2 regions of the Anaerostipes sp. 494a genome follow, and region 2 is predicted to be linked to the other one. Evidence: riboswitches for the same ligand, from Rfam matches in the RefSeq annotation. Region 2 holds a riboswitch; the other holds the start of a gene.

Region 1 (4,430 bases), 370 kb from region 2:
TGACAGACTTTTCAAGGTCAGATTTCTTAGGCATATAAGAACCGAAAGTAATCATGATACCCATGGCAAGTGACATGGAATAAAACAGCTGTCCCAGTGCTGCCAAAAATGTTGTTGGCCCAAGATGTTTGATACTCGGTTTGAGATAATAAGCCACACCTTTCATTGCTCCCGGTCTGGTAATACAGAACAGGGAAATGCCAATTAAAAGAAGAACAAGGATTGGCATCATAAAGGTGCTGACACGTTCGATTCCACCTTTTACTCCAAGCAGTACGACAATGGTTGTAATCGCCAGAAAGACTAGGAGACAAATCATAGGTTCTGTTGTCTGGCTGATAAATCCGGTAAAGAAAGTATCAGATGCTGCGGCATGTGTCTGACCTTTTATGGAAACCAAAAGGAATTTTGTTACCCATCCACCAATAACGCAATAATAAGGGAAAATGATAAATGGGATAAAACTGGTTAAATATCCGATAAAACTATATTTTTTATTAAAATATCCAAAAGCATTAATAGCGCTGGTTCCTGATTTTCTTCCTAAAGCAACTTCTGTGATCATCAATGTAAAACCAAAAGTCACAGTAAGGATTAAATATACTAATAAGAAACTTCCACCGCCATACTTTGCTGCCAGATACGGAAATCTCCATATGTTACCAAGTCCTACTGCTGATCCGGCAGTTGCCAGGACGAAGCCGATTCGGCTGGAGAAACCGCTTCTTTCATTTGACATAAATATTACCTTCCTTCATACATATTTTTATATAACATCAACATCTTCGCCGGCTAAAACAGCGTTCATGTTGCGTACGGAACACATTTTTCCGCACATGGTGCAGGTATCTTCTCTTTCAGGAGTAGATTCTGCACGATATCTTCTCGCTTTTTCAGGGTCAAGAGCCAGTTCAAACTGTCTTTCCCAGTCAAGTTTCTGTCTCGCAGCAGCCATCTGGTTATCCCAGTCCATAGCTCCTTTGATACCTTTTGCAATATCAGCTGCGTGGGCAGCAATTTTAGAAGCCATAATACCTTCTTTTACGTCATCAACGTTAGGAAGGCGAAGATGTTCTGCAGGAGTTACATAACACAAAAAGCTTGCACCGGATGCTGCGGCAATAGCACCTCCGATGGCAGATGTAATATGATCATATCCAGGGGCAATATCTGTAACAATAGGTCCCAGAACATAGAATGGAGCACCATGACAAATAGTCTGCTGAATCTTCATATTTGCCTGAATCTGGTCCATTGGCATATGTCCAGGTCCTTCAATCATAACCTGAACATCTTTTTTCCATGCGCGAGCAGTTAATTCACCTAAAGTAACCAGTTCTTCAATCTGAGAAATATCACTGGCATCCTGAAGGCATCCAGGTCGGCATGCATCACCAAGACTTAAAGTTACATCATATTCATTACATATATCCAGGATTTCATCATAATATTCAAAAAATGGATTTTCATTTCCAGTTGCCTCCATCCATGCAAAAATTAAAGAACCACCACGGGAAACAATATTCATCTTTCTTTTCATAGCTTTAAAACGATCCGCTGTGTTTCGATTGATACCGCAATGGATAGTCATAAAATCAACACCATCTTCTGCATGCATTTTAAAAACATCAATCCATTCTCTGGATGTAATATCTTTTAAAGCTTTGTTATAGTAAACAATGGCATCATAAATTGGAACGGTACCAAGAATGGCAGGGCATTCATTGACCAGTTTCTTACGAAAAGTATGAGTATCTCCAAAAGAAGAAAGATCCATAATTGCTTCTGCTCCCATGGCAACAGCCTTGTTGACCTTTTCCATTTCAACATCGAGATTCAGACAGTCTCTGGAAGTTCCAAGATTAACATTAATCTTGGTTTTTAAAGAATTCCCAATACCAAAAGGTTTTAAACAGGTGTGATTTTTATTGGCCGGAATAACAATTGTTCCAGCAGCAACTTCTTTCATAATCTCCTGTACATCAAGTCCTTCATATGCAGCAACTGCTTTCATCTGTTCAGTAATAATTCCCTGTCTGGCTGCATTCATCTGTGTTGTGTAAGTCATAATATTAACCTCCAAAATGATAAAAATATTTTGGGAGACTCTTTGTATATTATTTAATTGAAAAATCCATTAAATAAAAAGACAAACAAAAACACCGATTATCATGTTTTCAGTATTTGTCCATTATCATAGCATCCAAATCCCTACGGCGGCATTATCCGCATCAGGTTTATGGTCGAAGCAATGCTTCCTCTCAGCTAAGACAAAAGTCTTTTAAGCTCCCATTTCAGTTACTAGAATATTGTATCATTGTAAAAGAACGATATCAACTAAAAAGCGAACTTTTCGATGGCATATGCAACGCCATCTTCATCGTTGGATTTGGTGATAAAATCAGCGATTTCTTTAACTTCCGGTTCAGCATTTCCCATAGCAACAGAAAAGCCAACAGCGTTTAACATATCAAGGTCATTAAAACTGTCACCAATAGCCATAGTCTCTTCAGGTTTGATATCCAGTATCTGGGCAAGTTTCAAAATAGCATTTCCCTTTTTTGCAGTTTTAGAAGTAAGCTCAAGATTTCCACGAAAGGCAGATGTAACATCCCAAAAATCTTCTTCTTTATAAAAATCAAGAATCTCCTGGCGCAGTGATAAGTCAGCAAAAAGCAAATGGATTTTCTCTAAAGGAAAAGGATTCGAAATCAGCTGATCAAGGAGATTCTCTTTAAAGATTCTAGGAGTCTGGAAACGGGCAATATCAGGAAAAGCATCTAAAATGCTCTGCATCTTTTCAGAATGACCTTTATCAGCATAACAGCTTCCGTTAAAAAACAATTCAATAATCACCGGAAGATCATGAAGTTTCTTTAAAACATCAGGAATTTTAAAAGCAGACATTAAATCTTCATAAAGAGGTTTATCCTGTGTCAGGTCAACAACAGAAGAACCATTAGAAACGGCAGCATAACGAATACCAGGAATATCCAGTAACTCAACAGGCAAAAAAGACCGAGGACGACCGGTAGCAGGAAGAACACAAACACCATGAGAAATGGCATCAGCAATAACCTGTTTTGTACGAGAGGAAATTTCCTTGCGGCTGTTAAAAGTAGTACCATCAAGATCCAAGGCAATCAATTTCACATTTTTCATCAATAATTCTCACTTTCTTCACAATAAATTAATGTAATCTATTATATCATACAAGCACCAAAACATGCTATAATGTACACGTAAGAGCCGAGCCATGCAGGAAGATGTAGATTTAACATGAATACCTTTTGTTTACAAAAGAGGTATTCATGTTAAATCTACATCAGACTATAGGGCGAAGCCCGTGACCGAGAAATCCGAAGGATTTGGAGGGAAGGCAGGGCGAGGAGAGCCAGAGAAGGCGAAGCCCGTGACCGAGAAATCCGAAGGATTTGGAGGGAAGACAGGGCGAGGAGAACCAGAGAAGGCGAAGCCCGTGACCGAGAAATCCGAAGGATTTGGAGGGAAGACAGGGCGAGGAGAGCCAGAGAAGGCGAAGCCCGTGACCGAGAAATCCGAAGGATTTGGAGGGAAGGCAGGGCGAGGAGAGCCAGAGAAGGCGAAGCCCGTGACCGGGAAATCCGAAGGATTTGGAGGGAAGACAGGGCGAGGAGAGCCAGAGAAGGCGAAGCCCGTGACCGAGAAATCCGAAGGATTTGGAGGGAAGGCAGGGCGAGGAGAGCCAGAGAAGGCGAAGCCCGTGACCGAGAAATCCGAAGGATTTGGAGGGAAGGCAGGGCGAGGAGAGCCAGAGAAGGCGAAGCCCGTGACCGAGAAATCCGAAGGATTTGGAGGGAAGGCAGGGCGAGGAGAGCCAGAGAAGGCGAAGCCCGTGACCGAGAAATCCGAAGGATTTGGAGGTTTGGAGAAAAGGGAACAAAAGGAGATAGAATATATGCCTGGTTTAATATTAGAAGGAGGAACATTTCGTCCCATCTTCAGTGCAGGTGTAATGGACGCATTGCTGGATGAAGACATAATGTTCCCTTACATTATTGGTGTTTCAGCTGGAATTTCCAATGGCTTTTCCTATATATCAAAACAAAAGGAAAGGAACCTTCATGTATTGCTCAATCATAGGAACGATCCAAGATATATGGGGAAAAGAAATCTGTTAAAAGAAAAGAGTCTGATAGGATTAGATTTTGTTTATAACATTATGCCTAATAAATTATATCCTTTTGACTGGGATACATTTTATGCATATAAGGGAAAAATTTTAGTAGGAGTAACCAATGCAGTTACAGGACAGATTGAATATAAAGATGGGAAAAAAATAGATAAAAAATGTACTATGCTTCGAGCAAGCTGTGCACTGCCGCTTATTTTTCCGTCAATTAAAATGAACGGTATGCCTTATTTCGATGGAGGAATTGCGGATCCGATTC
Region 2 (4,430 bases):
GGACGGTAAAGAATAAAAATAATAAAAACGCTTATCTTTCAAAACATGAGAGATAAGCGTTTTCTAATATCTGATCTATTATTTTCTATCAAAAATCTTACTTACAATAAGACATAAGATAATGGTAATTACCATATCCGGTAAAGTATTTCCAACGATGATGTCTACAGTCATAAGATAGCGATACACAGCAAATCCTATAACCCAGACAATCATATCCGGAACACTGACTGTTTTTTTGCTATTATCACGATCCATTAAAAAGAAGTTTGCAATCTGAATAGCAATCATTGGTGCAAATACAGAACCGATCAAATATAAAAAGTTTGTAATATTGTCCATTGGATATACAATGGCAGCAATTGTACCAATAACAGTAGCAACAACTGCAACCCCTTTTCCATTGATTCCTGATACAATTGTCTCGCTGGAAATACCTGCAGAGTATGCATCAAGGAATGTGGTTGTTACTGTTGAAAAGATGATGATCAGCAATCCTGCGATTCCAAGGCCTGCTTTTACCATGATTTGCGCAATATCATACTCTCCTGTGTAAATAGCTGCACCCATTCCAATCACATACATCCAGCTACTGACAAGTCCATAAACAACTGCACTGACTGCTGTTGCTTTTACAGGCTCTTTGGCTTCTCTTGTATAATCACTGATCAACGGAAGCCATGATAAAGGCATTGCAACAGAAAGCTCCACAGCTGCACCAAAAGTCATGCTATCATCCATAGCAGCTTTGACCACTCCCTGGTCAAAGAAAATAACTTTACAGAGAATCAAAGTAAGAATAAATAATGCCGTCATAGCAACAGTATTGATTTTCCCTAAATTTGTAATTCCAACAACGATCCAGAGAATAATCAAAGCACCAATTACAAGACACCAGATCCATCTTCCAATATTCAGTGCCCCATTAGCTGCCAATGCTCCATCATAAATCATAATAGCAGTCCATCCAACCAGCTGCAGCACATTTAAAAACGCAAACAGCAGACTGCCCTTCTGTCCAAAGCTCATTTTTACTGTTTCCATGGCACTTTTGCGGACTTTTCCACCAATAACTCCTGCCAGAAACAGCATAAGACATCCTATAATATGTCCAATAATAATTGCCTGTAACCCTTTTGAGAATCCAAGAGGTGCCAGATAAGTCCCTGTGAGAATTTCAGCGATGGAAACTCCTGCACCAAACCAGATCAATCCGTTGTCAAATAAAGAAGTTCGTTTTGTGTCCATTATTTTTGTTCCTCCCCAGCCTCTTTTGTATATTCACCTTTTAAATCAAATCCATGATCCATAGGACCACTTCCTGCTCCAAGATCAAGCATTGCTGCCAATGCTCCAGAAATGTAAGCTTTTGCACGTTCTACAGATGTATCCAGATCAAATCCTTTTGCCAGATTTGATGCAATAGCACTGGATAGCGTACACCCTGTTCCATGGGTATTGGAATTATCAATTCTTTTCCCGTAGAACCATTTATATTCTCCATCACGATAGAGAAGATCATTTGCATCATTTAACTGATGTCCGCCTTTACAAAGCACTGCACAATGATATGTTTCACTAATCTTCTTGGCTGCCTCGATCATATCTTCCTCAGAGGCAATCTTCATATCAGATAATACTTCTGCTTCCGGAATATTTGGAGTCAGTATACATGCCAATGGAAACAATTCATCTTTTAATGTTCCAATTGCATCGTCACTAATCAGCTTGGAACCGCTGGTAGCTACCATTACCGGATCCACAACAATATTTTTTGCATTATAAGCTTTTAGTTTTTCTGCTATTTTAATAATTAAAGGACTGGAAGAAACCATTCCGATTTTAACTGCATCCGGATAAATATCTTCAAATACTGCATCCATCTGCTGTCCTAAAAATTCTGGACTTACTTCCATTATTCCTGTTACGCCGGTCGTATTTTGTGCAGTTAAAGCAGTGATTGCACTCATGGCATAAACACCATTGGTAATCATTGTTTTCATATCTGCCTGGATGCCGGCGCCTCCACTGGAATCACTTCCAGCGATTGTTAATGCTGTTTTCATAATCTCTCTTCCTTTCTGCATTAATTTTATACAGCGACATAAAGTGGTGCCCCCAGTTTGCCGCTTTTCTATTTATAGAAAACATTTTCCTATAAAAGAACAGAGTGGACAAGTCCGCTTCAATTTCCTATGTACAAAAAGAAACGGATATGCCGCCATGGGCATATCCGCAAATATTTATCCTGCTATATCCCTACGTTGGCATTATCCACATCAGGTCACGGGTCAAGACTATACAGTCTACTCTCAGCCTGCTTTCTGCAAGCTCCCCTTTCTAATTTATCATTGACATTATATACCCGGAAGCATGGAAATTCAAGGTGATTTTAAATGCCGATCCTTTATAAAGCAAAAACCCCCAGGAATTTTCCTGAGGATCTGCTTTATTTCTTAAATTCTTTTTCCTGATATTTCTTTAATATATGATTGTACATCATACGGACTGCCGGAGCCATAAAGTCTGGATTCATAGTGGCAATTCCTATGATTCGGCTTGCCTCCGGATTAATCGGATAACAATCCACTTCATATGGTATATCATGCATTACCAGTTCCGGCATTAAGCAGATTCCAAAACCTTTTTCCACCAGTGCTATGGTAGAAAGATCATCTACCACATGATAATTGGATTGAACCTGTAAAGAATTTTCCTTAAGAAAATTCTGTATATCTGCATCTGTACTGTCTCTCTGAGTTACAAACTGATAATTTTTCATTTCTTCAATATCCATATATCCTTCTGTCCCAGTCCTTTTGGCTGCTTTAGGAAGAACACACAATAAAGGATCTCTGTACAAAGGCTCTATTGGCAGATCTTTTGCACTGGACACAGATAAAAATCCCAGGTCCACCACACCTTTTTTTATCCAGTAAAACACATCATCATAGGTTCCTTGAAATACTTCTATCTCAATCTCTGCATATCTTTTTCTAAAAGAATGCAGTATCTCTGGCAGCCAGCTGGTACATACACTGGAAAAGACTCCGATTTTTACTTTTCCCTGCTTTAATCCATTTAAATCTGCAATTACCTGCTGAAGACTTTCATCACTGTTTAGTACAGCATTCACATATGGCAGAAGCTGCTCTCCATAGTTTGTCAGCGTTACCCCTGCCTTGCTTCTGGTGAGAACGGAAAAGCCAAGTTTACTTTCCATGGAAGAAATGGTATGGCTGATAGCTGATGGTGTAAGTCCAAGTAAATCTGCTGCTTTATGAAAGCTGCCAACTTCCGCAATTGTCTTAAATACCTGATAGGTAAGTAATGTCATGAAAACTCTCCCTGTTTATCGATTGCATTTATACAGAAGATCTTCCCATCTTCTATCTACTTCTGCCTGGAACTGTTCAATTAAATGTTCATTTCCTGGTTTAAATAAATGTTTGAATCTTCCCTGTGGTCTTAGAAAATCTTCAATTGGAAGTTTTTTCTTTGGTTCATATGTCAGATTCCATTTTCCATGGTCTACCTCAAACATTGGCCAATAGCATGTTTCTACTGCCAGACGGCAGATTTCCATAATATCCTCTGTATTATAACGCCATCCTCTTGGACATGGTGTCATAATGTTCAGGAAACTTGCTCCTTCTGTATAAATAGCTTTTTCTGCTTTTTTATGTAAGTCATTAAAATTTAATGTAAATGTACTCTGTCCTACATAGGCAACATCATGATCTGCAATAATACTTGCCAGATCTTTACGATTCTGCATCTTACCATTTGACTGGGTTCCTGATGGTGTTGTTGTAGTATCTGCAAACATAGGTGTTGCAGAGGAACGCTGAATACCTGTATTCATATACGCACCATTATCATAACATACATATACCATATCATGTCCACGTTCCATGGCACCAGACAAAGACTGGAATCCGATATCATAGGTTCCGCCATCTCCACCAAACGCAATAAATTTATAATTAGCATCTTCTGGTAATTTTCCACGTTTTTTTAGCGCTTTATATGCTGTTTCCACACCACTTAAAGTAGCTCCTGCATTTTCAAATGCATTATGAATGTAACTGTCTTCCCATGCTGTATATGGATACATGAAAGAAGACACTTCCAGACATCCCGTTGCGTTGGCGATTACTGCATGATCTCCTTCATGCAGTGAACGCAATACTGCACGCACTCCAATAGTAGCTCCGCATCCGGCACACATACGATGCCCTGGTGCAAGACGCTCCGGTTTATTCATCATTTCTTTTATATTATAACTGCTCACAGCGATCCTCCTATTTACGTAATCCGATGTACTTAAACTGCTCGACTTCTTTTCCATTTTCTACATGATCTTCTAATTCAGCAAAAATATCATATACATTCTGCACTGTAAAATCACGCCCTGCCAGCCCGTAAAT

What was found. Region 2 has a riboswitch for thiamine pyrophosphate ahead of thiD (bifunctional hydroxymethylpyrimidine kinase/phosphomethylpyrimidine kinase). Riboswitches for the same ligand answer to the same signal wherever they lie in the genome.
Region 1: it holds a riboswitch for thiamine pyrophosphate, as region 2 does, so the genes downstream of both, thiC (phosphomethylpyrimidine synthase ThiC) here and thiD (bifunctional hydroxymethylpyrimidine kinase/phosphomethylpyrimidine kinase) in region 2, are expected to answer to the same signal.

The regions. Positions count from the first base shown of each region.
Region 1 covers NZ_MJIF01000001.1:1,768,030-1,772,459, forward strand. The annotation lists gene BHF70_RS08835 (sodium-dependent transporter) at 1-739, opposite strand, end outside; gene thiC (phosphomethylpyrimidine synthase ThiC) at 767-2,068, opposite strand; TPP riboswitch at 2,192-2,303, opposite strand; gene BHF70_RS08845 (Cof-type HAD-IIB family hydrolase) at 2,338-3,162, opposite strand; gene BHF70_RS12890 (patatin-like phospholipase family protein) at 3,347-4,430, shown strand, end outside.
Region 2 covers NZ_MJIF01000001.1:1,400,065-1,404,494, forward strand. The annotation lists gene BHF70_RS07010 (amidophosphoribosyltransferase) at 1-16, shown strand, start outside; gene cytX (putative hydroxymethylpyrimidine transporter CytX) at 79-1,248, opposite strand; gene thiD (bifunctional hydroxymethylpyrimidine kinase/phosphomethylpyrimidine kinase) at 1,248-2,066, opposite strand; TPP riboswitch at 2,240-2,348, opposite strand; gene BHF70_RS07025 (LysR family transcriptional regulator) at 2,450-3,337, opposite strand; gene BHF70_RS07030 (thiamine pyrophosphate-dependent enzyme) at 3,353-4,270, opposite strand; gene BHF70_RS13110 (hypothetical protein) at 4,305-4,430, opposite strand, start outside.